Regions from separate parts of the Pelotomaculum sp. FP genome, predicted to be linked through region 1. Evidence: riboswitches for the same ligand, from Rfam matches in the RefSeq annotation. Region 1 holds a riboswitch; the other holds the start of a gene.
What was found. A riboswitch is a leader RNA that binds a small molecule or an ion and turns the genes downstream of it on or off. The one in region 1 is predicted to bind thiamine pyrophosphate.

Region 1 (14,999 bases):
GCTCAAGTTTCTTTAAGACGTGGTCAATTTTCTGGTTTTGTGCTTTACTCAGGGAATCCGCAGGGCTTTGAAAATAGGCGCAGGAGTAGCTCATGGTCTCATCCAGCCACAATGAAAAAAAATCGTTCCCCAGATCGTAGTGCTGCTGAATGTCTTCCTGCTGTTTACGCAGGGAGTTTGGCCTCAGCCTGCGGGGGAAAGACCGGGCTAAAGCATGGCCTTTGAAACGGCCTTCAAAAATCTCTTTACCCTGCAGTACAGTCTTGGTAATTTCCTCCAGGTCTCCGAAGAAGTCAATCACCCCATCCATATAGGCTTCACCCAAGGTCAGCACCGGGTCCTGGACAAACTTCCTGCCCGGTAGTTTTTCGCGGAATAACAGCTTAAAGCAAGGAGCGCCGGCGCCATACCGCTCCGTTGTACCGTCCCAATAGGTTACTTCGAATGCCGGGGACTTAATCCCGCCCAACAAATTGTGTAGTAACTGCTTTTGCATTGCCCATCTCCTCCTGGTTGTTCCTGAGTAGTTGTCCATGCCGCCGGCGGCGCCGCGTATGATGAAAATGTATTTTCAGGGTAGGTTTTCCATTCTCTGACACGGTTATGTATCTTTACTATCTGACCGTGTTTGGCGTTATAATAGAGTGATGATCAAAATGCAAACTAGTAAAAGGAGGTAAATTTAATGTGTACAGAAAAAAGCGATTGGGATAAGGTTATTGAGTTCCACGGCCACAGCTGCCCGGGCATAGCTACAGGTTACCACGTAGCCAGAATTGCTTTACAAAAACTTCAGGCCATTCGAGCCGCCGACGAGGAGCTGATCGCTATTGTAGAAAATGACTCCTGCAGCGTGGACGCTATCCAGGTTTTGACCGGTTGCACCTTCGGCAAAGGAAACCTTGTCTTTAACGACTTGGGGAAGCAGGTCTATACTTTTGTTTGCCGCAACAGCGGACGTGCTGTACGGATTGCTGTCAAAGGTCCGGCAAGGCGAAAGGCCCCTTCGTTGAAAGAGCTAAGGGATAAAGTTTACGGCGGGACAGCCTCCGCTGAAGAACGTAAAGCTTTCCACGACCACCAGCAGGAACGCATCCGCTATATCCTGGATCTGCCCGACGATGAATTTTGTGAGATCCGGGACGTTGAAATTGAATTTCCCGATAAGGCCAAGATTTACGATTCTCACACCTGTGCCGTATGCGGGGAACAGGTTATGGAGCCGCGTGTCCGTGTTAAAGGCGGCAAGATTGTTTGCATACCCTGCTCAGAGCATTAGACAGAGACTGACCGAAATATTATTCCTTCAAAAATCTGCTTGATGCCGTTTCTGCCCGGGGAAAACCCCTCTCCAAGCAGAATGTATGCGACAATACCTGCCGCAAGAGCAAGAATCACTAGAACAGCAAACCAGCGGGGTATACGCCCTCTCCAAAAAAGGCTCAGCCCAACAACAATCAAGATTACAGGCCACAGCCCGGCCGACTGGGCTAACATCTCACGCGAGGCGTACCCCGTATTGATCAAGAGCATCGCTGTCCCAAACAGGATCAGCGCCATCCCGAGAATGAACGTCCCGACACTCACCGGTCTCTCTCCTTTCCCGAACCGTGGAGCAGAATATAAATCCCCAGGGCAATGATCAACAGCGGCCAAGAAAAACGCAAAAAATAGTGAGGGACTGTTTGTCCGACCAGAAAGATGATGCCCAGCCCGATCAACAGGAGACCGGCGTTGCGCCTTCGTTTTTCCGAATCTACACGCAAGCCTTTTTTTTCACCAGGCGACTGGTACCCGGCCGTTGGCTCTCCCTGCGCCTCCCGCGCTCCTTCAACAGGGATGTCCGGACGGTCGTTTTCAACAGGTATAACAACCGCTGCGATGATGTAAACAAGAATGCCGCTGCCGCCAAGCATTACCGACAGGACCCATAGCAGCCTTACAAGGGTTACATCGACCTCAAAATACTCGGCCATACCGGCAGCGACCCCTGCAATCATCTTGTTTTTACGGGATCGGTAGAGCCTGTTCATATGAATGCCCCCAAATAAAGTTGTTTTAACCACTACATTGAAAATACGGGTGCGAATTAGATTCGCAACAAGGTTTTTAAGGGAATGTTGTAGAAATTTATTAAGTCGCAGCTAATCTTGCTGGATTTCCACAACGGCTATTTCCTGCAAAAATATAAAAATTATTTGATTTTCATGAACATTATGGTTAAGATTAAAGTTAATGGATAATTATTCCCTGACAGTTTTTATCAGTATATTTAATTTCCCATACATTTGTATATTATGCGGGGAGCTGAAGCTATTCGGCTGAGAAAGAACTTGGTTCTGACCCACAGACCTGATCTGGGTAATGCCAGCGTAGGGACAAGCTAGATCGTGCTTTAAGTGAGCGCGTTCGGGCCTTTTGCCTGCAGGCAGAAGGCCTAATTTAATTTAAAGGAGGTTTTTGTCAGTGCTCTATAACGTCAGCCTGCAGGTCATCCCAATCGTACCCGAGGCGGAGGTTTACCCGGTGGTAGACAAGGTAATTGACCTGATCAGGGAGTCCGGCGTCAAATATGTTGTCGGCCCCATGGAGACAACGATGGAAGGAGAACTTGACCTGCTCCTGGGAATCGTAGCCAGGGCGCAAGAGATCTGCCTGCAAAATGGCGCCACACGGGTCCTGTCGGTGGTTAAAATAGACTGCAAGGCAGGTGGTGTCACGATTGAGGAGAAAATTAACAAGTATCGTTAACGGCGCATTCCCACTGGGATTTGTAGTCCTGCTGCTGGTTACATGGGAATACCTGGTGCGCTGGAAAGCCGTCCAGGAATGGATTCTGCCCGGTCCCGCCCTCATTGCGCGAACCCTGGCAGACAACCTGCCCTTAATCCTTAAACACGCGCAAACAACGCTGATGGAATGCCTGGCAGGTTTTACCCTGGCCATAATCTTATCCTTTGTTCTGGCTTTCGTCATGGACGAGGTCCTCCTTCTGAGGAGAGCTTTGTATCCCTTGCTTATCGCCTCCCAGACCGTCCCGATCATATCAGTGGCCCCGCTTTTCATAATCTGGTTCGGGTACGGCGTCATGCCCAAAATTATCGTAGTAATCCTGGTCTGCTTCTTTCCGATTGCTTTAAGCCTGCTGGGGGGGCTGGGGGCTGTTGACAGGGAGTACCTCGAGCTCTTCAGGTCGATGAAAGCCACCCGGCTGGATATAATCCGGATGGTCAAACTGCCTCTGGCGCTGCCATCCTTCTTCTCCGGGCTGAAGATAGCCGCGTCTTACAGCGTCATGGGAGCGGTCATCGGCGAGTGGCTGGGCGCCAAGGAGGGATTGGGCATGTACATGACCATTGCCCAGCGCTCGTTCCAGGTAGACCGCGTGTTCGCGGCCATCCTTACCATCACCGTTTTAAGCGCGGCCCTGTTTGCGCTGGTAGCCCTTATTGAAAGACTGGTCATTCCCTGGAACAGGTTAACAGAATGGAGGGATTTGTAATGAAAAAGATAGTTCTGGCAGTCGCTTTATTAACACTCCTGCTGGCTGCGGGCTGCGGCGGGAACAAGGCGCAGGAGGAAAAACCTCTCAAAAAGGTTTCGGTAATCCTGGACTGGACTCCAAACACCAACCATACCGGAGTCTACGTAGCTCAAAAACAAGGGTTTTATGAAGAAGAAGGACTGGACGTGGATATAGTGCAGCCCAGTGAAGGCGGAGCGGCCCAGTTGGTCGCGTCGGGGCAGGGCGATTTCGGCTTCAGCTACCAGGAAGAGGTAACCATAGCCAGGACCAGGGACATCCCCGTCAAGGCGCTGGCGGCTGTTATTCAGCACAACACCTCCGGCTTTGCATCGCCAGCGGGAAAAGGGATCAAGAGCCCCAAGGACTTTGAGGGCAAGAAGTATGGGGGCTGGGGTTCTCCAGCCGAGGAAGCCATGCTGAAGGCCCTCATGAACCAGGATCAAGCCGACTTTAATAAAGTTGAGATCATCAACATCGGCTCGGCGGACTTTCTCACCAGCGTCAGCAAAGATATTGATTTCGCCTGGATTTTCAAGGGTTGGGACGGCATTCAGTCAGAGCTCAAAGGCGTGCCCCTCAATTTCATATACTTGAGGGACTATAACGCCGCCCTCGACTTTTACACCCCGGTCTTGATTGCCAGCGAAGATACGGTCAAGAACAACCCGGAACTGGTGGCCGCTTTCATGAAAGCAACCGCGAGGGGCTATGACTACTGTATCAAGGACCCGGAAAAAGCCGGGCAGGTACTGCTTGACTGTGTACCCGAGTTAAACAGGGAGCTGGTCATGGCCAGCCAGCAGTACCTGTCCAAGGAGTACCGGGCAGACGCCCCCCGCTGGGGTGAGATGTCCGGTGAGCGCTGGAAAAAATACGCCGACTGGATGTATTCCCAGGCTCTGATTGAAAAGCCCCTCGACTATCAAGAAGCCTACACCAACCAATTCCTGCCCAAGGAGTAGCGCCTTGCCTAAAGTCGTTGCTGAAGGAATAAAAAAGACCCTGGGGGGCGTTTTAACCCTCCAGGAAATAAATATCGAAGTAGAGGACCACGCAATCGCCGGCGTACTGGGCCCGAGCGGCTGCGGCAAAAGCACACTTTTTAATATTATCGCGGGGCTGATGAGGCCCGACCGGGGGAATGTTTACATAGGAGGGGCGGCTGTTACGGGGAGCACCGGCCTGGCCAGCTACATGCGCCAGAAGGACCTCCTGCTCCCCAACCTTAACGTCCTGGACAACGTCAGCATACCCCTGGTCTTAAAGGGCATGCCCAAAAAAAAGGCCCGCCTGGAAGCTGAACAGCACCTCAGGACATTCGGGCTGCAGGGCTTTGAGCACTATTATCCAGGCCAGCTTTCCGGCGGTATGCGGCAACGGGCGGCGCTCTTACGGACCTACCTTTTTTCCAGCGGCATCTGGCTTCTGGACGAGCCGTTTGCATCGCTTGACGCCATCACCAAGAGGAAAATGCATACCTGGCTGATCCAGGTATTGGACCAATTTCAGCCAACAGTGCTGTTTATCACCCATGATGTGGACGAAGCTCTGTATCTCTGCGACAAAGTCTATGTGCTTTCGGAGCGCCCGACCGTGGTCAAGTTGGAAGTTGAGGTACCCTTTTCCAGACCGCACCACAGCCACACCATTGTTGACCCGTCCTACGGGCCGGTGCGTGACGCCATCATGGACGCCCTGTCCATCTAAACAGCGACAGTGGGACGGTTCTATCTTTTATTCCGGAGGTTCCCAGTTGAAATATCTGATCATGACCAATGGTGAATATGGGGTACCGGACTGGTACCGCAGGCAGTCCGGCAACTTTGACCGGATTATCTGTGTCGACGGCGCCGCCGGACCGGCCAGGGCTCTCGGCATTAAACCGGACTGGCTGGTCGGCGATATGGACTCCATTAAACCAGCGGACCGCACCTACATGGAACAGGCCGGTGTCCTGTTCAAGACCTTCCCCAGACATAAAGACTACACCGACACCCAGTTAGCCCTGACGCTGGCTGCTGAGGAAGGCGCCGGCAAGCTGGTGATCTGGGGCGGAACCGGCTCACGGCTGGACCATACGCTTTCCAATATCTGCAGCGCCTCTTCCTTTCTCAAGCAGAATATCGAAGTGGTATTTGACTCACCCGCAGTCACGATTTACTTGATCAACCACCGCCTGAGGCTGCCTGCCGCAGTGGGTGACACCGTGTCGCTGCTCGTACTGGGTGACAGGGCTACCGGGATAACACTGCAGGGATTCGAGTATCCCTTACAGGACACACTCCTGGAAGGCCGGTGGCAGTGGGCGGTTTCCAACGTGGTTACGGAACACAGCCCTGTTGTGGAAATTGATTCCGGTAATTTGGCGGTCTTTCACTACAAGGCGCAGGTATAAGCAGCCTCCCCTTCAGGCCTTTGTTAGTTACACTTACCTTGGGTTGACACGGGGTTCTCTTCCGGCAATATCTTATATTTCTCATTGATCCTGATGAACCAGGCGGCAGACTGGCCTTGAAACAAAAAAGCCAGCGAGACCATAAAGGCGGCAGTAACACCAAAAGCTGTGGCAGCCAGACCGATGGAAATCGCCAGGTTGCGCAATACGGTCCCAAAAACGAGCGTAAGCGCATCTTCTCTGCAGAAATACCAACGGCCTATTTTAACAGCCATGAGGTAATTCAAAAAATAAAAAACCATCCAAACTATGATTGCGATAAACAGCAAGCCGGGCTGGGAAACAATCATTTGGGCATTGGCGCTTATACCGGTAAACATCATGTAAACCATTCCCCAGGCAGTAGTAGCCGGAAGCAAGGGTTTAACAGATTTATTGAATTCTTCCCGGGTATATTTTTTTAACAGCAAGGAATATGTTGCGAAACCCATGACCAAAGGCAAGAATATGACCATGGCAACCGTTTTAAGTACGGCAAAAATATCAATGCAGATGTAGCTGCCGACCATTACCAGCAGGTACCACGGCACTGCGATTGAGCCCAGGACCAGGCTTATCACTGTAAGCTTAATAGCGGCGGGTATATTTCCCCGTGCAAAATGAGTAAATGCGATCGTCATGTTGGATGTCGGAAGTAACGAAGCAATTGCCAGTCCGGCAAAAAGCTGCGGGTCTTTCAACAAAAACACGATACCCAGAATGTAAGCAAGAACGGGTACCAGTACAAAATTTATAACCGACGCTGCAAGCAGCAATCTGGTATGGTTGAAATTTATAACTTCATTTACCTTGTACCCAATCATTGTTGGGTAAATCATGAGTATGGTTACCCATAACAAATAGTTTTTCAAAACACTTGTATCCATTAATAAGCCAGTGACAAATCCTACAGCCAGCACCAAAGGTATCGTAACGACAATGTTTCGTGAAGGCAAAAGAAAGAGGTCCATTATTTTTCTCACACCGTTAATTTGAATTTGAATTTAATAATAAGAATTCTTGTGGATTTATCTAATATCCTTCTTAAATTTAATAAATCATTCGTATTGTTTAGCAGGTAACAAAACTAACAAGGACCCGAACCATAATAAACGAATTACTAAACTATCTTACGAAAAATGTAAATAGTTCTGTTCGTATGCTCCAAACTATTCGGGCATATTTTGTTATCTTTATACAAAAATTTCTATGATCTGTATTTAGATAATCATTATCACCTAGTTTACAATTGCATTTCATGGTAAACTAAATTTTGTCGGAAATAGTACAAAAAAGCCAAACTGTATTGACTTCTGAGTTAGAGCATCAGCATGGAAACATTTGTTTGCAGTTGGGAACCAGGTTATATGCTAAGATATTAGGTAAAGGATAATTGGGAGGAAAATATCATGGACTTTGCTTTATCACCCAAGCATGAAATGATGAAGTCAATGTTCAGAGAATTTGCTGAAAAAGAAGTTGCGCCGCTAGCCGCTGAGTTGGATGAAAAGTCCGAATTTTCCTGGGATTTATTCAGAAAAATGGGGCAACTCGGGATGTTTGGCATACCCTATCCCCAGGAATACGGCGGAGCCGGAGCGGACTATCTCACCTTCGTATTGGCTTGCGAGGAAATTGGCCGCGCTTGCACTTCCTCGGCTATGCTTTTAAATGGTCAGAACTCCATAAATAGCGGACCAATTTATAGACACGGCACAGAAGAGCAAAAAAAGAAATACCTGGTCCCTGTTATTACCGGTAAAGCCCTGGGAGCCTTTTGCCTGACTGAAGCCGATGCGGGCACAGACGCGTCCAACCAGCAGACGACAGCTGTACTGGATGGCTCTGAATGGGTCATTGACGGGACCAAAATGTTCATAACCAATGCTGGTTTAGCGGATATATATATTATCATGGCCATGACCGATACCGGCAATGGCTCAAAAGGCATCAGCGCTTTTATTGTGGAAAAAGATACACCCGGACTTTCCTTCGGGAAAAAAGAAAACAAAATGGGTGTAAGGGCTTCCCATACTGCAGAAGTAATCCTGCAAGGCTGCCGGGTTCCCAGGGAAAACCTGCTCGGCAAAGAAGGAGAGGGCTTTAAGATTGCGATGCAAAACCTGGACAGCGGCAGGATAGGCGTAGGAGCGATATCTTTGGGTATCGCGCAGGCTGCTCTTGATGAGTCAACTAAATATGCCAAAGAGCGCCAGCAGTTCGGGCGACCTATTGGCGCAAATCAGGCTATCCAGTGGATGATTGCCGATATGGCAACCGAGCTTGAAGCCGCAAGATATCTTGTTTACAGGGCGGCATGGCTGAGAGATCAGAAAAAAGCCCACTCCAAAGAAGCTTCCATGGCCAAGCTTTTTGCTTCGGAATTGGCCATGCGGGCAAGCGTCAAAGCCGTACAGATCCATGGCGGTTATGGATATATGAAAGAATACAAAGTAGAGCGCCTGATGCGGGATGCCAAAGTTTGTGAAATCTTTGAAGGAACATCCGAGGTCCAGCGCATGGTTATCTCCCGCGCTGCCTTGACATAGGGAAGGGTGCACATGCAAATAATCGTTTGCCTAAAACAGGTGCCCAACACCAATGAAGTTAAATTTGATACCAAAACGGGAACTCTCGTCAGGGATGGAGTTGCCAGTATCATTAACCCCGACGACAAGAATGCCCTTGAGGAAGCAATAAGGCTCAAAGAGCTGAAAGGGGGAACCGTTACCGTCATCTCCATGGGACCGCCCCAGGCCGAATATGCTTTAAGAGAAGCACTGGCAATGGGAGCAGATGAGGCTATTCTATTATCTGACCGGGCTTTTGCCGGCGCAGATACCTGGGCCACATCCCTGACTTTGGCTCATGCTATCAAGAAGATTGGCCGCTACGATCTGATCTTTTGCGGCAGACAGGCTATCGACGGAGACACTGCTCAGGTAGGCCCGGAACTGGCTGAGCATTTGGACCTGCCTCAGGTTACTTATGTGAAGAACATAATTTATATAGATAACGATAAGGCTGTCGTAGAAAGAGCGCTGGAAGACGGCTACGAGGTTATCGAGGTAACCTTGCCTGCGGTTTTAACCGCTGTTAAGGAATTAAACATGCCACGTTATCCCACAACCTCAGGGATTATGGACGCTTTTAACGTCAAAAAAGTATCGGTCTGGGGAATAGCTCAGCTTGCATCTGCAGCCGGGCTTGTAGGCTTAAACGCTTCGCCGACGCAGGTTAAGAGGACCTTCAGTCCTGCGGTAAAAGGTAATGGGGAATTGTTAACAGGCAGCGTTAAAGAAACTGTGCAAACTCTGCTAAAAGAACTTCAGGAAAAACACGTGTTATAGAGAGGCAAAATTATGGCTGTAATAATAGAAATAACACAATGTACCGGCTGCGCCGCCTGTCAGGCCGGTTGCACCTTTGGAGCCATAGAAATAGACGGAGGAATTGCCGTAATTACGGATAAATGTATCTGTTGCGGCGCCTGCGTGGAAGAATGTCCGGTACAGGCTATTAGGCTGGAAAATGAAGATAATCTCATTACACCTGCTAAAGAAAAATCCCCCCTGGAAGCCTACCAGGGAGTCTGGGTGTTTGCCGAACTGCGTCATGGGGCAATAATGAATATTGCCCTTGAACTGTTAGGCGAAGGCAGAAAGCTGGCGGATACTCTTGGCGTGGAGTTAGGCGCTGTTTTAATCGGCGATAAAGTCGAACCGCTTGCCCAAGATCTGTTTGCTTATGGCGCTGACGTCGTTTACCTGGTTGAACATGCAGAACTTGAAAATTACAGGACGGAAAGTTACTGTGCCGCCATGGAAAAGTTGATCAAAACCTACAAACCGGAAATTCTCCTGATCGGGGCTACGAATATCGGCCGGGATTTAGGCCCTAGATTAGCCGGGAGAGTCCATACCGGACTTACCTCGGACTGCACCGTACTGGATATCGACACTGAAAAGCGGCTTTTAAACCAGACCCGGCCTGCCTTTGGCGGTAACATTATGGCAACCATCATTTGCCCCGACACCAGACCTCAGATGGCTACCGTCAGACCGGGCGTAATGAAAAAAGCTACTCCGGATTTTAACCGGACCGGGAAAATAGTAAAAGCCTTTTATCCGCCTGATGTTAAAGTCCGTACTATTGTCAGAAATATTGTAAAGGAAGCCAGAAAAATTGTGAACCTGGAAGAAGCTCAAATCATTATTTCCGGCGGACGTGGTGTTGGGGGACCTGAAGGCTTTAAGCTTTTGGAGCAAGTAGCTGACAGTATAGGCGCAACCGTAGGCGCCTCGCGCGGCGCCGTTGATTCCGGGTGGATTCCCTCCAATCATCAAGTAGGTCAGACAGGTAAAACAGTACATCCCAAGCTCTATATTGCTTGCGGAATCTCCGGAGCTATCCAGCATTTAGCCGGGATGCAGCACTCCTCTGTCATCGTGGCAATTAATAAAAATCCCAATGCCCCGATATTCAAAATTGCTGATTATGGTATTGTGGGTGACCTTTTCAAGGTCCTGCCTGCATTGCTGGATACGCTAAAAGAAATAAATAACGGCAGCGACCAGTGCAGCGCAATATAGACTATGAGTTTAATGCTGTATAGCCGGTTTGATAAACACCTGCCGGCAAAACACAGCGCCCTGATTGAACCTCTTTATTTATCTTCCAGAGTTTGTTCCAATTCCAGCATCTTACCACCGGCAAGCTCTTCGGGGACATAGATAAGTCCACAGCGGGGGCATCTTGGCAGGTCAGTTTTAAAGTTGTTGTCCAGGTAAGTAACTCCCGGCAAACGGTTGTTTTGTTCCGTCCGGGCAATTCCATATAATGAAGCTAAGGATGCGCCTGGCGAAAGGAAGACGCATCCTTAGCTTTTTGCAAACGACTACTTGTTGAGATCCTTCAATCCTTCCAAAACCTTCTCCGGGAGAGCAGGCAGTCTGGTGATCCGCACGCCGCAGGCGTCATATATAGCATTGATGATTGAAGCGTGCGGCGAGGTGAGCGGCAGTTCGCCGCAGCCGGCGGCGCCGTAGGCGCTGCAGGAACGCGGGGTTTCGGTATAGACCAGTTCCAGCGCATCCGGAACATCCTTGATGAAAGGTAAGCCGCAGGCTTTCATGGAAGTGTGCTTCTTGATATCTTCGAAATCCTCGCTGAGAGCCAGGCCGATTCCCTGCGCCAGGCCGCCGAGAAGCTGACCGTCCACTGCCAGCTTGTTGACGACCTTGCCTACGTCGGCGGCCATCGTCATTTTTAAAACTCTGGTCTTGCCCGTTTTGACATCCACTTCAACTTCAGAGAGGAAAGCCCCGTACATGTAGGTCGCAACCGGGTTGAACTGGCCGGTCTTGGGGTCGATGACGCTGCAAAGGTCACCGGTAGAGTATTTCCCCAAATACTTGGTGGGAATCTTCTCAGCCACCATCTCCGCGTAGGTGCGGAAGCTGCCGTCCGGCTTGCGCATCGCGTTTAGCAGCTGCTCACAGGCATTGTGAATGGCGTTGCCGGTCACAAGCTGGCTTCTGCTGGCAGCCGAAGGACCGCTGTTGGGACAGGTAGCGGTATCGTTCATGACCAGTTTGATCTGCTCAGGCTTGATCCCCAGCGGGCGCAGGGACTCATGGGCGCTGGCCAGTGTTCCGATGTCGCCGCCCTGGCCCTGGTCCTCCCAGGTGTTGAAGATCGAGACGGTCCCGTCGGCGTTGAGTTCGGCAGCCACTTCTGAGACATCGTTGGAGTCCCTGCCGGAGTTGTACGTTCCGATCGTAATACCCACGCCCCGCTTCTTATCCGCGGTTGACTCTTGTCTGGCCCTCTCCAGGGCAGCTTTATACTTGGGCCGAAGCAGGTCAAGGAGTCCCGGGAAGGGATGGCAGTCAAGCTCGTTGCCGCTGGGAGTGGTGGAGCCCGGCCGGTAAACATTCTTATAGCGGAACTCCAGCCGGTCCATTCCGATCTTTTCAGCCAGCTCGTCCATCAGCACCTCGCTGGCAAACTGGCTCTGGGGCGAGCCGTAGCCCCGGAAGGCTGAACCAAAGGCATGGTTGGTAAAGGTACAGCGACCAACCGCCCTGATGCTCGGAATATGATATCCTGCCGCAATATTACGGCATCCTTTAACGGTAAGCAAATCCCCGAACTCTGAGTAGGCGCCGTGATCGACTGTGAAGTCATGTTCCATTGCCAAAAGCTTACCTTCCTTATCGGCTGCAAGCTTGAGATTGATGAAGAAAGGAGAGCGTTTTCCGGTGTAAGTAATATGCTGGTAATAATTATATTTCATAAACGCCGGCCTGCCGGTGGCCATTGTTACCACTGCCAGAATGGCTTCCATGGTCGGACTCAACTTGCAGCCGAAGGTCCCGCCCATCGGATCCTGCACCATCCTGAGCTTGTCGGGCTCAATACCCAGACCTTCATACAGCATCCTGTGACAGCTGTAGAGACTGAGCGACTTGGAATAGACTGTAACCCTTCCCTCGTCGTCAATATTAGCGAAAGCCACATCGGGTTCAATGGTCAGGTGGGGCTGCCGCTGAATATAAAAACTGTCCTCCACCACATAGGGAGCGGAAGCCATAATAGGAGCAGTGTCCGGGCCTTTGATAACCGGCTGTTCGAAGAAAACATTCGGGGTTCCCGGGTGGATTTCTATAGCGTCATCGGCAGCAGCATCAAGAGCGTTCATGTAAGCAGGCAGTTCCTCAAGCTCGACCTTCACCCTGTCCGCGGCCGCCCGGGCGTGCGCCTCGGTATCGGCGCAGACAGCGGCAATGGCGTCACCGAACTGGAATATCTTCTCATCACAGAGGATCGGGCGGTCGTAACCGTCGTTTTTGCTCCAGGGATAAAGCACGTAACCGAAAATCCGGTTTTTGCCTTTGACGTCCTTGTGCGTCAGGACCTTGACCACACCGGGCATCTTCTCGGCTTCGGATGTGTCAATGGAGAGTATCCTGGCATGAGAAACCTTCGCCTGGGCCAGCGCCACATGCAGTGTGTCCGGCGGCAGCTTGAGTCCCAGGTCGTCGCCGTAATCGCAGTTGCCGGTAACCTTGTCGACTGCAGAGGGACGGGGATAATCAGTGCCGATTATTCTGCCGTCTTCCGGCATCTTAAATTTCAATTCGTCAATACTCATCTCGCCCCGCAGCACCTTGGCGGCAGCCATTACCGCATCCACCAGCGGTTTGTAGCCGGTGCAACGGCAGGCATTGCGGTGCTGCTGGAACCAATCCCGCACCTCTTCCCTGGTGGGGTTGGTATCGAGGAGTCCCTTGGCTGAAACAATGGAACCAGGGCTAAATAGTTGACACCATACATGAAGGTGTTATTGCAACCGATAATAACGGGATCATTCAAATATTTAATCATGCTTCATCAACCATCCTGGGGATACCCGTAGAAAAGGCTTTAAGAAAAAACATTCGCGAAGTATTTGATGCAAATTCTACAATAATGGGGAAAATAGATCATCATAAAGGAATTACAGATAAAAAGATGTCATTTTTCTACCAGAATAAGCGCAGGAATGTGAAAGGCAGCTCTTTCCCGCTAGAAGGCAAAGATAATACTAACGGGGGGGCTTTGACCGTTTTTCAGGAAGATGACATCTTTCAACCAAAGAGAAACGCAACCGGTTTTAATGCCCATTTTACCTTTGATGATATTAAAGGCAAAAGCAAGAAATTCCTGGCCACTATCCAGCTGGCTAAAAAGGCTGCAGTAATACCATCAAATATTTTGCTTTACGGAGAAAGCGGAACGGGCAAAGAGCTTTTCGCACAGGCTATTCATAACGCCAGCAACTTTAGCAAAGGTCCGTTTGTCGGCATCAATTGTTCTGCAATTCCCGAAGATTTAATTGAAAGCGAGCTCTTCGGGTATGAGGGCGGCGCTTTCACCGGTTCACGAAAGGAAGGACGAATAGGAAAATTTCAATGGGCGGACGGAGGTACTCTTTTCCTGGATGAGATTAACTCCATGCCATTATCAATGCAGCCCAAATTGCTGAGGGTTTTACAGAACCTAAGCTTTACCAGAATTGGCGGCAACACTGAAATACCGTTTAACGCAAGAATAATCGCAGCTTCTAATACCGAACTCTGGAATGAAGTCAAGGAGAAAAGATTCCGCGAAGACCTTTTTTATCGTTTGGATGTTGTTTCTATAGAGATCCCTCCTTTAAGGGAACTTGATGATATTGACGAACTAATTTCCTATTATTGCATAAAAACCACCAATCGTCTGAATTTCAACTTTAAGGTTTCTGACAAGGCTAAAGAAATTTTACTCCAATACTCTTGGCCGGGAAACACCCGTGAACTAAAGAACGTAATAGAACGCTGTGCGGTAATTGCCTTCAGCCGGAACAGCGACTGCATTGATGAAGAAGATTTACTCAGTTACAGGGGGATCCGTAATTTCCTTGAAGGGCAAAACACGACCAGTAAAATTGATGAAAGCTTTGAACCCTCCAAGCTGGATTCCCTGGAGAAAAAACATATTCAACAAACGCTGTCGCAGATGAAGGGCAACATTACAAAAACAGCAGAACGCCTGGGTATAACCCGAAAGACATTATATTACAAAATTAAGAAATACAATTTAAATCCTAAATCCGGGAACTGATTGCATCAGTACTTGACGGTATGCAAGGGCCTATAAACCTTTACTTCTTTTATAGGACCACGAGGCACAGCGTCAAAACGTGTAAAATTAAAACTGCAAATGTAAGGAGCACGTTGATTGTCACCTCAACGTGCTCCTTTGGATCATACCCGGCATGGATAATTTTTATAGGGTTATATCCGCATGATATTCCTGCAATGATTTTGCATTGGCTTTCTGAAGAGTATTTTCTTTATATGCCGCGATCCCTTTGGCGCTGGCTAAGGCTGCCGCCAGGGTGGTGATATACGGAACGTTATATTTTATCGCTGTCTTGCGGATATATGAGTCATCATGCTGGCTGCGTTTTCCGGAAGGGGTGTTGATCACCAGGTGAATTTCATTATTGGTAAT
Region 2 (14,999 bases), on a different contig from region 1:
CCTGAAACCAGGACTTTACTTGCCCGCTATCTGGACCCGCTGCTGGCCAGAGGGGTTGACACCATTGTGCTCGGCTGTACGCATTACCCCTTTCTGAAGCCGCTTGTGCAAAAGATGAGCCATAGCGGGGTCTCTGTTATTGATTCTGGAGCCGCAGTTGCCCGGCAAGTTGCGAGACTGTTGCAAGGCGGTAATCTCGCTGCGGATATAAGGGCGTCCGGCCGGGAGCATTTCTTTACGAGCGGTGAGCAGGAGGAAGTGCAAAGAGTAGTGCGCTTATTATGGGGGAATCGCAAGCTGGTAGTGGAGCAGGTTAGACTTTAAATAAATGCCGGCCCTTAAGGGCCGGCATTTATTTAAAGCGATTAGATTGTACCTTTTTCTGGTAATTCTTGTGCGGTTGGGCCGGCTCTTCATCAAGTTTGATCGTCTTGATAGCCTCGTAGATCAGTACCGGCTGACCATTTTCAACTCTAATTTTCATGTCGCCCCACCCCAGTTCGCGGATAAACTGTATGATCTGCTTTTCCCTGCTGCTTAGGCAGTGTACCATAACAGTCCCTTCTCTCATTGTCAAGTTCGTATAAATTAAATATAATAACTATACAAATAATTCTGTATTGGAGCTGAATTTCCTGCTTGCTCATGAAAAATTTATATTTTTGTACAATATTACAAACATAGATGCAGCGGTGGAAGTCATTATTGTTGGGTTTAACCAAAAAAAGGACCTATAAGCATTTAATACCCAAAATCTACTAAAATAAAAGGAGAAAGGAAACCTGCATGGGGCCTGCTGCTAAAGATGCGGCAAAAAAGCAAGGTATTTCCGGGCCGGACAATAGACGCCGGTCTTTTGTGCGACTATTCACATGCTTTATGTCAAAGCAAGGGTTAAAAAACTAGACAGCTATAGTTAATTACGTATTATTCAAAGCTTTTTTAATTATAAACGCTATTTTACATTCTATTCGAATATGGAGTAAAATAGAGTTTAGGCTTTATGAATAATACTATCGATTAAACCAGAAAAGGGTGAACCTGCTGAATAATGAATGGTAACTATAAAATAATTATATTGTTTATATGCGTTTACCTATTTACACTGCTGCTTACTCCAACGGAAATCCTCCATAATTCCTGGGCGGAGCCGAACGAGACGATTCGTGTAGGCGTTCTTGCAGGCGAATTGAAGTCCGAACAGGATACACTGTTGCTCTCAGCTTACGAGCAGATCTTGAAGGAAGAGGGGTTCCCCTGCCAGGTGGTCAAACCTGGTGACCTGGTTAATAGTGCAGGGGAAATTCAAATTAATTATGATGCCTTGATAGTCCCCGAAGTTATCAATGCGACTATGCCTGAGGACCTTTCTCAAGCTATAAGTTCCTATGTCCGCAGCTATGGGCACGACGTCTTGCTGGTCCTGGATCCGGCCACAAGAACAGCCGGGGGGGAACTTCGCCAGGCAGGACTGTTGTCGGAATTAGCCGGAGTCAAGTATTACCAGCAAGCGCCGGAGGACCAGCAGACAACCTATTCCGGTTTCTGGTATTTTTCTTCAGCCGGCAAGGGCCGTGAATGGGGGATAACACCCGGGAAACTGGATGGAGACAATGCCGTCAACAGCTATTCCTACGGGAAGCTGAAGTATGAACACGCCAGAGCTGTTAACCAGGATGCCGATATTGTGGCCTTTGACCGGGTGGACGGCTCGGAAGTGCCGGTTATCACAGAAAAGCAGTATGGCGGCGGGGGAACCGTAGTATACGCCAACCTGCCCCTGGCCAAGTACAAGTTGCGCTCGGATGACCTCGCGATCAGGTCTGTTCTTCGCAGTTTCCTAATTAAGAAGGCGCGCCTGCCTCGCCTGGTCAACAGCCCTGGTGGGGCGGGAGGATTAGTCTTCAACCTGCATGTATGCAGCGGCGCCTACTTCAAGGCCTTAACAGTTATGATGACGCAGGGTATTTTCCAAAAAGAACTTCCTTTTTCCATACATATTACGGCCGGTCCGGATACTTATAAACTGGGCGATCATATGGGTTTTTCGGCTGAGGACAAGCTTAAGGGGCGACCGCTCCTGGAAATGCTGCAGGATTATGGTGAGATCGGCTCGCATGGTGGCTGGGCGCACAACTTTTTTGCCTATAACATGCAGTACCTGCCACAGGATCAAGTCGTGGAACTAATCAGGTGGAATTCTGAGGCGCTGGAGGCGGTTACCGGCAAAAAAGTTGTGGAATACAGCGCCCCCGGTGGTAATCACCCTTACTGGGTTAATCAGGCGCTGGAAGAAATGGGGGTTAAAGCCTATTATTTTGCTGGCGACACCGGTTCCAGCCCCACTCAGCCGCTACTGGATGACAAACCGACTGATGGAACAACCTGGGCCTTTCCCATTACCCCTTACCGGCAATTTGCCTCCCTTGAGGAGATGGAAAGGGGACATGTGTCCCCAGGGGAAGTCAAACAGTGGCTGGAGGACCTGGTAGAATTCTCAGCGCAGGAAAGGTCAATCCGCATGGTCTATACGCATCCCTCATACGTGCCCTTTGAACTGGATGCAATGCGGGCATTGGAAGATAAAGCGCTTGCTGAGCAGGAGAAAGGCAGGCTAAGGGTTGAGCCGATGAGCCGGTTTGCTGATTTTCTCAACCGGCATGCCGCTACCAAGTGGCAGATTGAAAAACTGGAGGGCAACGGTTTTGCCGTCCATCTTGAAAACCCGGACGGATTGAAGGACATGACAGTGGCTGTATACGTAGGGGCTGACAGCAATCATGTCGTCATCGGTGAAAATATAACAGCCGTCCAGGAAGACGACGGATGGCTCTACCTGACAGTCAACTCGAATGAAGTAGAAAAACACCTGGAGGTGTATCAAGATTAAAAGGACGCTATGCTCCACGCACGGCGTCCTTTTCTTCCTTAAAACAAGCGGGGTGGCCAACAATGAGCTGATCACCGATGTACCCATAAAACGTGCGGTCGCCCGGACCTACAACCTGACCGCAGATCGAACAAGTCCTCTTTTCGTCCCTGGCGTTCAGAATTACCCCTTCGAGCCTGGAGGCGTTCCAGTTTGCTACAAACGTTTCCAGCGTACTCTTTAGAGGTGTCACCGGGGTGCAGGCAGGATGGAAGTACCTGCGTATGCGGTGGCCGTTTTCCCTGTAACGGTAGACGACAACCGGTGAATATGGCCTGATTTTTTGACGGCACTGCTGGCAGGAGCGGGTGTGGCTACCGTTGCATTTAAGAATGTAACGGGTTTCGGCAGGTTTGCGCCTGACCTTACGATCTTTCCAAAAGACTTGGCGTCCAGGATCTGCCCCTATCCATTTTTCAATAAGGCTGTAATATTCCCGGTAATTACGTTCAACCAGTTGGAGTTCAGGAGGAAAGCCGGCCTGGACCGCCTGGGTATGGAAAAAATACTCTGCGAGGTCATGGGCAAGCCCGTCCATTTTTCCTATATCCCAGGTGTAACCGCTCTCGGTCAACCAATGTTGAAAAGTATTGAAAATATTGCCGGAGCACACCACCAGCCGGTCATTTTTCTGTACGCCTGCCTTTTCCATCAGGCCGGTTAGCTGGTTGCATGCCTTTTCCTCAAGGCTGAACCCGTCATCCCAGGTCAGGGGCAGGGCCGTGGCAAATATTTCTCTTGACTCCTCGCATACAAGCACCAAAACTTCTGAAAAAGCGCGACAGCCGCCACCGGCATCCTCAACATGCCATTCTTTCACAAAGCCAACTCCTCTTAAGTATTATTCTGGAAAAATCTATGCCGCCTTTGTGTTTGTATTTTTAGCCATTGATTATTATACAACACCTTCAGGAAAAGGACATAAAATATTTTGAGTGATAGAATGTAAAAACATGGTACTTTTGCAGGAATGCTTGATTTTTTTGTAAAATAAAATTATGTCTTAAAGAATCGATATATCAATGAATGAAATAATGTGTTATAATGTCCTTACTATAATTTAGAATCCAAGGTAGGAACTGGGGTAGTTATGCCCTGTTATTTAAATTTCATATATGCATGGGGAGCTGGGTAATCCGGCTGAGAAAGAACAGTGCGTTCTGACCCAATGAACCTGAACTGGGTAATGCCAGCGGAGGGATGCTGCTTTTCTATTTGGATCGTTAGCCCTTTGCCTTCTTCAGGTAAAGGGCTGTTTCTGTTGCGAAGGAGGGGACGCTGTTTCTATACAAGAAATAAGCGAGGAGGTCTAAAGGATGAAGACAAAAGTGGCATTAACAATTGCGGGTTCCGATTCATGCGGCGGAGCAGGAATACAGGCAGACTTAAAAACATTTAGCGCGCTGGGTACTTATGGTATGAGTGTGATTACGGCAGTGACGGCGCAGAATACCACGGGCGTGGTTGATGTCAGGGAAATGGATGTTGATATTGTCAGAAATCAGATTGACTGTTTGTTTGCTGACATTGAAATTGACGCGGTAAAAATCGGGATGGTGTCAAACGGTGAAATCATCAACGTCATTGCGGCTTGTCTGAGGGCGCATAAAGCTGTGCATGTAGTTGTGGATCCGGTCATGGTTTCCAAAAGCGGTCATCATCTTTTGCGTCCGGAAGCGAAAGAAGAGCTGGTAAAAGTGTTGTTCCCCATAGCGGCAGTTGTAACGCCAAATATTCCCGAGGCAGAGCTGATAACCGACGATAAGATCGCAAGCCTCGAGCAAATGAAAAAAGCGGCCCGTAAAATCTACGAATTTGGACCGGGCTGTGTAGTGGTCAAGGGGGGCCATCTTACAGAAGATGCGGTAGACGTGCTTTATGACGGCAGCAGCTTTAAGTACTATAAGGGGACGAGGGTAGACACAAAAAACACGCATGGTACCGGGTGTACCTTTTCATCGGCGATAGCGGCTCACCTTGCCAGGGGGTATGCAGTGCCGGAAGCGGTGTCGCTGGCAAAGGATTATATCAACGGCGCAATATTGCACGCAATAGAACTTGGCCGCGGGTTTGGACCGACCGGCCACTTTTATGACTTATATCGAAAGGCTGGTATGTTCAATGAATAGAGAAGGTACAGTGGGGGGTCTTAACCAGTTTGCCCTTTGGTTTGGCGCAGCCGTGTCCCTAGCCGAAATTATGACGGGCAGCTTAATTGCGCCCCTTGGCATCAAGGAAGGGATAGCGGTAATCCTGGCAGGGCACCTGATTGGCACGCTGATCCTGGCATTGGTGGGTATTATTGGTTTCAGGGAGAAAAGTCCATCCCTCAAATCGAGCCGCCTGTCTCTCGGCCGGTATGGTTCGTACATTATTTCAGTGTTTAACATCATCCAATTGGTCGGTTGGACTGCCATTATGTTGATCCAGTGTACAAGATCACTGCAGTCTATCACAGGGAGACTGTTTGGTTTTGATAATTTCACTGTACTGGTTATAGCTATTGGAATTCTTGTGGGGATTTGGGCGTTTAACGCACACCGGGGAATTAATCTGATTAACAATGTTGCTGTAGCGCTCTTATTATTACTATGTGTGTTGATGTTAAAGGCAGTATTGCAAGGAGGCGAAGCGCAAGAGCTTGCTTCCAGTATTACCTTTGGCGCAGCGTTGGAATTAAGCATTATCATGCCTTTGACGTGGCTGCCGTTAATCTCCGATTATACCATGCTGGGCAAAAGCAAGGCAGGGAGTTTCTGGGGCAGCTTTGGCGGATATTTTCTGGGCAGCTCCTTTATGTATATCATTGGCCTGTTGTCCGCGACATATGCGGGAACGCCGGATCCCATAGGGGTTATGGCCGGTTTGAACCTGGGCATATCAGCTGTTTTTATCGTGATCTTATCAACTGTCACCACAACCTTCCTTGACGTATACTCCGCGGTAATGTCAACAAGCAATATCTCACCCGGCGTTTCAAGGAAGAACCTGATTCTGCTTTTTACAGCCCTGGGTACGCTGCTGGCAATGTTCTTTCCTATGGAACAGTACGAAAATTTCCTTTACATGATCGGGTCCCTATTTGCGCCAATATTTACAATTGTGTTAATGGATTATTTTATCTATAAAGATAACCGCTCCATGGATGCTTTCAATATTACTGGTTTTGTCGCGGCTATAACTGGTGTAATCACCTACTACACCGTTGCCGGTATGGATTTATTAATCGGCTCGACGATTCCAGCAATGGCAGTTACCGCAGTGGTATATGTTTTAATGCGGTTAATTATAAAACAACTTGTTTTGAAAGGAGATAAATATGCTAAACAAAATTGCTAGCGCTATCAATACTGTCAGGGATAAAACGCCGCTCGTCCAGGCTATTACAAACTATGTAACAATCAATGACTGCGCCAACATCCTGTTGTGCTGCGGCGCCTCGCCGGCCATGTGTGAGGTCGGGGCCGAGGTGGAAGAATTTGCCGGGTTTATATCCGCCCTTTATATCAACCTTGGGACCTTGACTGAAGAGCAAAAAGTCGCCGCCGTGCTGGCAGCCAAAAAGGCCACAGAGCTGCAAAAACCGGTCGTGCTGGACCCGGTTGCCTGTCCGGTCATCACCCGGAAAATGGATGTCTCCAGGGAACTCCTTGAAAACGCGAAAATAACTGTAGTTAAAGGGAACATAGCTGAAATCAAGTCACTTGCAGGCTACAAAAGCATGGCCAGGGGGGTTGATTCTTTAGATGAGGGAGATGACGCAGTTGAGGCTTGCGTGCGCCTGGCCAAAAAATACGGGACGGTGGTGGCAGCTACAGGTAAAACGGATATTATTACGGATGGCGAAAGGACCTGCCTGATCCATAATGGGACTCCAATGTTGAGAATGGTAACCGGGACAGGCTGTATGGTTGGCGCCCTGGTCGCCGCCGCTGCCGGGGCTGTAGAGGATAAATGGGTCGCGTGCGCCGCTGCTGTTATGGCCATGGGGCTGGCCGGGGAAATGACTGCCGGTTCTATGGGAAAGGAACTTCCGGGTACCTTCAGGGTCAGGTTGTTTGATTACGTATACGGGATGACTGCGGAAGACATATTGAAAGGGGGCAGAATTGAATGCCTGTAGACTACAGTGTCTACCTTGTTACAGACAGAGGTATTCTGGGCGGCAGGGATTTGTTCAAAGCTGTGGAAGAATCGATTATTGGCGGGGCAAGTTTGATTCAACTCAGGGAAAAAGATATATCCAGCCGGGATTTTTATAATTTAGCTGTTAGATTGAAAGACCTTGTCAACTCGTACGACGTCCCGCTGATTATTAATGACAGGCTCGATATCGCCCTTGCCGTTGATGCGGATGGCCTGCACATCGGACAGGATGATATTCCTCTGCGTATCGCGAGAGGAATTATAGGTCCTAACAAAATAATCGGCTATTCCGTCTCCAATCTTGAACAAGCGCTGTTTGGCGAGAAAAATGGGGCGGATTACCTGGGGGCCGGCCCGGTTTACGCAACAGGAAGCAAAGCGGACGCCGGTTTGCCAATAGGGCTCGGAACCTTGAAAACGATCAAGGAACGCGTGTCGATGCCGGTAGTGGCTATCGGAGGAGTAGGTATAACCAATATCAGTGAAGTAAAAAAGACGGGTGTGGATGGGATTTCCGTAATCTCGGCCATCCTGGGGAACCAGGATATAGCTGAAGCCGCCAAAAATATTACCGAATTGTGGAAGGTAAAATGAAAAAGACAATTTTTGTTGATTTCGACGGCACAATAACAAAGGTTGATACCTGTGCGGCCATGGTCGAAGCTTTTGCCGCAGAGGGCTGGAAAGAAATAAATGAAAAGTGGGAACGCAAGGAATTGTCAACGCAGGAGTGCGCCAACCGGACTTTTCAGCTTTTCCGGGCTGGTATCGACGACATTGCCGGGTTGATGGAAAAAATGGAGATAGATCATTTCTTCAAGCAATTTTTGAGTGTCTGCCGGGAAAAAGGCTATAAGGTATTTGTGCTGAGTGATGGTTATGACTTTTGTATTGAAGCAGTTTTTAAAAAATATGATATAGAGGCTCTTTATTACGCCAATAAAATGGTGTACGACCAGGGCTTCAAAATAGAATGCTCCCACTTCAATGAATCATGCGGGAATTGCGGAACCTGCAAAACGAAACTGATGACGGCGTTAAAGGAACAGGGAAGCCAGGCCGTTTACATAGGAGATGGCTATTCCGACACATGTCCTGCTATGCATGCCGATGTTGTGTTTGCCAAAGGAGACTTATATAACTATTGTCTTGAAAAAGGAATCAAAACCATTCGTTATGAGACTTTTGCAGATATATTAGCTTACATTGCCTAAGCTAATATATCGCAAAATTGCTCAACTCTCATTACCAACCTCCATAATCCTGGCGTACGCGCCGTAACGGAAAAATTTCTGCCGAAATGCTTCAGTTGTCAAATGCAGAGAATCATAACGGCCAAGTATGACTTTAGCTTTTTTAGTATCGTATGCGGGTATGAGGCTGGCGCCATCGATAGCCCGGGCATGTTCATAGAGCTCGTTGGCCTTCGTATGATCCAGTGTTACAGATACTTCATACTGCTTGGGGCGGAATAATTGGTCATTAAAATAAGAAAAACTACGATCGCCGATACGGCCCAGACAGTACCTGGTTAGAATTGCTTTCCCGCCTTTTTTTAGAATAAACCGTTCCCGGGACATCTCTGATAAATCAAGCCTGCTTACTTTATATGAATTGTATGCAAAGCCGTTTTCATATACCTGTACAATGGCATAGGCGCAGGGAAACTGAACGGTTGCCGGAACTTCCACATACGGGCGGTTGCCGGTCATGAAACGGTTGACGCTCACATAATTGCGGTGTATATGCCCGCAAAAAATACCTTGTATATTGGGAAAGGACCGGGTAAGCCTCAGAAACTCCCGGCTGTTTTTTATACCAAACCACAAGTCCGGGCCGTTACAGGGATGGTGAAGAAACAGGAAAGCCTGCCGGTCTTTATTTGTTGTCAACATGCTTTCAATCCACTGCATCTGAACAGGATCAATGTCGCCCCAATTGTTATCCGGTTTACATGAGTCGATCAGCAGGAACAGATAATCTTTAAACACCATGCTTGTGTAAGTTTTTTCCCTGTTGGTCAGGTTATTTAGAAAGCCCTGTTCACCCAAGCCGGAATTTTTTGTGTATTTATCGTGGTTGCCGGGGCAAAGAAGATATGGTGTATCACCAAAGTAAGGCAATAGCTGATTCCTCAATCCCAAATACTGAAGGCTGCTGGCAGTGTCGGTGAGGTCACCGGTAATGACGGCCAGGTCGATATTCCTTCTCTTACTGTCCAGAATACACTGGCTTAAGAGAGGATTTGCATAATCCACAAGTTTACCAAAATATATCTCATTGATATCTTCTGCGACTTCTCCGTAGTTGATATGGGTATCGCTCATAACAGCAAAGCTGAACAGGTATTTCCCCTTTGGCGAAGGCAAGGTTGTAAAAGAATTGAGAGAACCTTTGACGCCGTTGCTTTCCACCTGGTACCAGTAGCGGGTGGATGGTTTTAGATTATACATTTCTAAATAGTGAAATTCTGAATCCAAGGCAAAAGTTTGTTTTTTGAGGTGTTTTGGCGTTTCTCCAATATACATGGAGGTATCCGCACGTTGTTGCGGGGTTACCCAGGTGATGACGGCATGTTGACTACCCAAGGTACAAAGTTCTTCGTTGGTAATTTTTGTACCGGTAGAATTTGTGAGTTTAATCTTTGAACCCATGTTCCCGTTTCTCCTCATTTTTTATTATTCTATTAACGAGGGTTACAGAATGTAAACAGACGCTGAACGGGGATTAAGCCAAGAGCGGGCTATTCAAAATAAAACCAGTTTGTAAATCAATGGCACTGGTGATAAACTACTACTTGGGTGATGAATATGAATCTAAATTGTGGTCTGATTGGTCTTCCAATGGTCGGGAAGACAACAATTTTCAACCTTCTGACGGGAGCGGGGGCGGAGACTTCCAATTTTTTAACCGGCAAAGCGGAAACCAATACCGGTATGGCCAGGTTACCGGACAGCAGGGTGGATCTGCTTAGTAGTATGTATAAGCCCCGCAAGACTACCTATGCTCAAATCCATTTCAGCGATGTACCCGGACTGGTACGCGGCTCAAGCCAGGGAAAAGGAGTGGGCAACCAGTTCCTCAACGCCATCCGCAATGTGGACATGCTTGCCCATGTGGTGCGGGCTTTTGAGAACCGGGATGTGCCGCATGTGGACGATGATATTAATCCTTTGCGGGACATCGAGACCATACATATGGAACTCCTGTTTGCGGATATGGAGATCGTTGAGAGAAGGATAGAACGTATTAAAGGCGGTAAAAAGGTCAAGAAAGAAAACCTGATCGAGCTCGAAGTGCTGGAAAAATGCCTCGGGGCACTGGAAGAAGAGCGCCCCATAGGCAACCTGGAGCTTACCGCCGATGAAAGGATGGTTTTGAAAAATTATAGTTTCCTGACTGAAAAACCTTTACTGCTGGTTATCAACATTGATGAACAGCAGTTTAAGGCACAAGAATACCCCTTCAAGAGTGAGCTTCTCTCCTATGCCGCAGAAAGGGGCCTGCCTGTCCTTGAAATAAGCGGGCGGATTGAAATGGAAATCAGCCAGCTGCCCGACGAGGACAAAGAGCTGTTTTTGGCAGACCTGGGTATCGCCCAGTCGGGAATTGACCGCCTGGCGCGCGCCGCCTACGAGTACCTTGGGCTGATCTCTTTCTTTACTGTTGGAGAGGATGAGGTGAAAGCCTGGACTATTCAAAAAGGGACCGACGCTAAACGGGCGGCGGGTAAAATCCACTCGGATATTGAGCGGGGTTTCATCAAAGCTGAAGTTGTCAAATACGCAGACCTGAAAGAGACCGGCAGCATGAGCAAGATCAAAGAAAGGGGCCTGTTCCACCTGGAGGGCAAAGAATATATCGTGCAGGATGGGGACGTCATAAACTTCAGGTTTAATGTTTAATTCTACATTTTTCAACATCCGGCTGAACCATCCATCCAAATTCAGCGTCAATATTGATAAGGACATCCTAAAAATCCTCATGCATTCAGATGTGGATGCGCATTAATTGCAACCTGGTTTTGCAGCCAATATTAATTTGAGGGTATCGCAATTAAATCGTAACACTGATAAAAATGCATACTGGCAGTGACAATGAAGACAAGAGTATTGCTCGAAAAGGCTTGACTTGCGGGCTGGGGGGTATCCGGAGCGAACGGAGCACCTGGGTGCGTTCCTTAGCGCGTGCGTTGCATGCAGAAAAGCTTAAATAGCGCGTAGTTACCGGATGGCTGTCTGTTGATGCGGTCGGTATGATGCTCTAGTTTTACTAATGGAGAATTGCGAAGAGAGCGGAGGATAACCCCCAGCCCACTACCCCAGAGGCTTTTCGAGAACCAGTTATGACCAATACCAATCATGGTGATAACTTGAACTTCCTGTTTATCTTTGAGTAAATACGCATGGTTGCAGAAATAATATCTGTAAATGCTTAAGAGATACAGGGAGGTCAACCATTGCCAACGCAAAGAAATGTGGCCGCGGCTATTCTGGAGCAACTGGCCGCTTGGGGTGTCCACAATGCGTACGGTCTGGTCGGTGATGATATATTCTACATCATGGATGCTCTGGCTCATCAGGATAAAGTGCATTTTTACCATGTCAAGCATGAGGAAACTGCCGCTATTATGGCTTCAACCCAGGCCAAGCTGACCGGCCAGGTGGGTGTCTGCATAGCTGACGGGGGTCCCGGGACGCTGCACCTGCTGAACGGCCTGGCGGATGCCTGTGTCGACAACGTCCCGGTACTTGCCATCACCGGCCAGGTAAACCGCCGGCAGATCGGCTCAAATGCCAAGCAATACATAGACCAGCAGTCACTGATGCGCCCTTTGGCGGCTTATTCCGCATTGCTATGTGAATCGTCAGCTTTACCCCAGGTTATGGAAAGTGCTTTCAGGACTGCAGTGGCTGGCCGCTCGGTAGCCCATGTCAGTGTTCCCATGGACGTACTCCCCATGCCTTGCGGTGAAGCTGCGATTCCGTACGCCCCGTATTTGCATACAGAACCCGCTTCATCAACTGAGGTGGTGCGAGGAGCCCAGGAAATCATGCGCGGGTCGCAGCGTCCGGTTATCCTGGTGGGAGCCGGGGGGCGTAAGGCAAGTGAAGCTGTTGGCGAACTGGCCTTGCGTTGGGGCGCCGCTGTGGTCGATACCCTGGCCGGTACGGGTGTGGTAGCAAGATCCCACCCCTTTTACGCCGGAGGTTTGGGTCATGCCGGCAGCCCGGCTTCGTCCAAAATTCTGCAGCAAGCTGACCTGTGCCTGATTGTAGGCGCCAACTGGTGGCCTCATGAGTATGTTCCAAAGAGTATACCGATTATTCAGATTGACATCAACCCTGCTAATGTGGGGTCAACCACCCCGGTTTCCTATGGCCTGGTGGGCGCTGCGGAACAAATTATAGAGGAGTTGATAACAGGCCTCGACGGTAACTCCAAACAGGAATGGCTCAAGTTTATACAAGACGAAATCTCCGCATGGCTGGAAGATTTGGAGAGAGAAGCTGCCGTCAGCGGCGCACCCGTTCACCCGGCCTTTTTAATGCGGGCCTTGCAGAATACGGCGCCGGACGATGCCATTATCAGTTTGGATACCGGGGATCATACGGTCTGGTTCGGGCGTGTTTTTCAGCCCGTCCGGCAGCAGGTGTTGCTGTCGGGGAAATGGCGGACTATGGGATATGGGCTGCCGGCAGCAATGTCGGCGGCGATTAACAGGCCCAACCAGAAATCGATTGCCCTGGTTGGCGATGGCGGCTTTGCTATGACCATGTCGGACTTTCTTACAGCAGTCAGGTATGACCTGCCTATTACGGTAGTAGTCGTCAACAATCATTCCCTGGCCATGGAAAAGAACAAAATGACGGCAGGCGGGCTGGTACCGGAGGGGACCTTCCTGCACAATCCTGACTTTGCCAGGTATGCTGACGACTGCGGTGGTTTGGGCCTGAAAGTCTCGCACTCTGCCGACCTTGAGCCCGCTCTCAAAGAGGCTATAGAGAGCAATCGACCGTCACTTGTGGACGTTTATACCTCCGACCTGGCGGTTCCCGGCACAACGCTCCTCTCCTAAATAAATCGCCTGAGGATAATGACCCCGCGCGGGTCTTTTGTTTGAAAGGAATAATTATGAGCCAAGGGTCCTATTTGCAATTAACAACCGGAGAGTTGGGAAAAAGAGCTAAAAATGCCGTTGACATGCTGGCCGACTGCACGGTGTGCGCTCAGTACTGCCGGGTCAACCGCCTCAAGGGGGAACTGGGCCTCTGCCAAGGGGGCAGGAATGCCGTGGTAAGCAGTTATGGCCCTCACTTTGGGGAGGAAGCGCCGCTGGTCGGTTCCAGAGGGTCAGGAACAATATTTTTTGCATTCTGCAATTTGAAGTGTGTTTTCTGCCAAAACTGCGACATCAGCCAATATGGTTATGGTGATGAGGTTTCTGCCAGGGAACTTGCCGAAATGATGCTGGAACTGCAGGAGGGTGGCTGCCACAACATCAACCTGGTGTCGCCGAGTCACTTTGCTCCCCAGTTCCTGGAAGCGCTTGTTGTAGCTGTTGACATGGGGCTGACAATTCCGATCGTCTACAACACGGGTGGTTACGACACGCCGGCAACGCTTGACCTGCTGGAAGGCATTATTGATATATATATGCCGGATATAAAGTTTGCAGATGATGACGCCGGGCGAAAGTATTCAGGCGCGGCAGGCTACTATACCGTAACCAGGCAGGCCGTAAAAAAAATGCACAACCAGGTCGGTGACCTGGTTATAGATGAACGGGGGATTGCCACCCGTGGACTGCTGGTAAGGCACCTGGTCATGCCCGGCAACCTGGCCCGTACTGAAAAAATCATGGAATTTATAGCCGAAGAAATATCCAAGGATACTTTTGTCAATGTTATGGACCAGTATTATCCGGCCTACAAGGCCTTTGACCATCCCGAATTAAACAAAAGAATTAGCAGAAAGGAGTATTCGGCGGCGGTTCAGGCCGCCAGAGAGGCCGGTTTGACCAGGCTTAACGGCGGGTGACAACCCCGCCAAGCGATATGGTGAACCGTAATTAATTAGTTAGAAAATCATGCCGCTATCGCGGCGTCACGTACCAACTAAGTGATGTTAGGCGCCATTTCAATTGCATAACGGCGCGTCAGCGCCGCACTTGGGCGCCTAATGTGGCTTTTGTGCGAATGAATTCACACCTACATTTGAGCACATTGTAGCGACCGAAATGTTTTCAAGGTAGTTGTAATGGGAGGGATTCTTTTGTCTATTAAAAGTGTTAGAAGAATAATGAGAAATATTGTTCTGGTATCCATACTATTGTCTCTGGTTGCGCCCCTTCAGGCTTACGCCTATCAGGTGAACGGCAACAACGTCACTGAGGAAATCATCACCCAGGGGGTTGTTTTACATAGCATCAACCTGAATACTAACGAGGGACCGCTGAACGTTTATGTCCTCAAAGCAGATCTCTCCAATCCTTACGTTAAAATTGATACGATCATCGGATCGGACGGCACCCTCAATAAGAACCAGTCAGTGCTGGATATGGCCAAGCGTACCGGGGCGGTGGCCGCTATCAATGGAGATTTCTTTCAAATGGCGGAAAGCGGCCGGACCATCGGTTTAGCCTATCAAGGCGGGCAACTGGTGGAGAGCCCCGCCTTGCGTAATGATATGTATGGATTTGGCATTACCGAAGATAAACTGCCGCTGTTGGAAATCTTCAACTTTACCGGCCAGGTGGTTACAGAAGCCGGTAAAAGTTTTCCGCTGGCCGGAATCAACAAGCCTGGTTATCTCTTGATGAACGGACTTTCATCTGATGTGGATGCTCTGAATATGTACACAACGCTGTGGGGTACCACCAGCAGGGGTAAAATATCCGGCCTCACCGGGGTAAAAGTTGCAG

Region 2: another riboswitch for thiamine pyrophosphate. It lies ahead of thiD (bifunctional hydroxymethylpyrimidine kinase/phosphomethylpyrimidine kinase); the one in region 1 lies ahead of Psfp_RS06865 (thiamine-binding protein).

The regions. Positions count from the first base shown of each region.
Region 1 covers NZ_QFGB01000012.1:42,306-57,304, forward strand. The annotation lists gene Psfp_RS06845 (cyclopropane-fatty-acyl-phospholipid synthase family protein) at 1-496, opposite strand, end outside; gene Psfp_RS06850 (FmdE family protein) at 686-1,279, shown strand; gene Psfp_RS06855 (DUF5668 domain-containing protein) at 1,276-1,587, opposite strand; gene Psfp_RS06860 (PspC domain-containing protein) at 1,584-2,033, opposite strand; TPP riboswitch at 2,291-2,396, shown strand; gene Psfp_RS06865 (thiamine-binding protein) at 2,461-2,751, shown strand; gene Psfp_RS06870 (ABC transporter permease) at 2,723-3,502, shown strand; gene Psfp_RS06875 (ABC transporter substrate-binding protein) at 3,502-4,488, shown strand; gene Psfp_RS06880 (ABC transporter ATP-binding protein) at 4,493-5,233, shown strand; gene Psfp_RS06885 (thiamine diphosphokinase) at 5,280-5,921, shown strand; gene Psfp_RS06890 (bile acid:sodium symporter) at 5,945-6,847, opposite strand; gene Psfp_RS06895 (acyl-CoA dehydrogenase) at 7,370-8,509, shown strand; gene Psfp_RS06900 (electron transfer flavoprotein subunit beta/FixA family protein) at 8,522-9,310, shown strand; gene Psfp_RS06905 (electron transfer flavoprotein subunit alpha/FixB family protein) at 9,323-10,552, shown strand; gene Psfp_RS21540 (DVU_1557 family redox protein) at 10,627-10,764, opposite strand; partial or broken gene Psfp_RS06910 (molybdopterin-dependent aldehyde oxidoreductase) at 10,858-13,278, opposite strand; gene Psfp_RS06915 (sigma 54-interacting transcriptional regulator) at 13,293-14,606, shown strand; gene carB (carbamoyl-phosphate synthase large subunit) at 14,772-14,999, opposite strand, start outside.
Region 2 covers NZ_QFGB01000063.1:1,197-16,195, forward strand. The annotation lists gene murI (glutamate racemase) at 1-324, shown strand, start outside; gene Psfp_RS17975 (hypothetical protein) at 353-553, opposite strand; gene Psfp_RS17980 (polysaccharide deacetylase family protein) at 1,079-2,890, shown strand; gene Psfp_RS17985 (hypothetical protein) at 2,898-3,749, opposite strand; TPP riboswitch at 4,040-4,147, shown strand; gene thiD (bifunctional hydroxymethylpyrimidine kinase/phosphomethylpyrimidine kinase) at 4,246-5,058, shown strand; gene cytX (putative hydroxymethylpyrimidine transporter CytX) at 5,051-6,268, shown strand; gene thiM (hydroxyethylthiazole kinase) at 6,249-7,052, shown strand; gene thiE (thiamine phosphate synthase) at 7,043-7,669, shown strand; gene Psfp_RS18010 (MtnX-like HAD-IB family phosphatase) at 7,666-8,289, shown strand; gene Psfp_RS18015 (metallophosphoesterase family protein) at 8,311-9,729, opposite strand; gene ychF (redox-regulated ATPase YchF) at 9,880-10,980, shown strand; gene Psfp_RS18025 (thiamine pyrophosphate-binding protein) at 11,535-13,154, shown strand; gene Psfp_RS18030 (radical SAM protein) at 13,211-14,116, shown strand; gene Psfp_RS18035 (S-layer homology domain-containing protein) at 14,351-14,999, shown strand, end outside.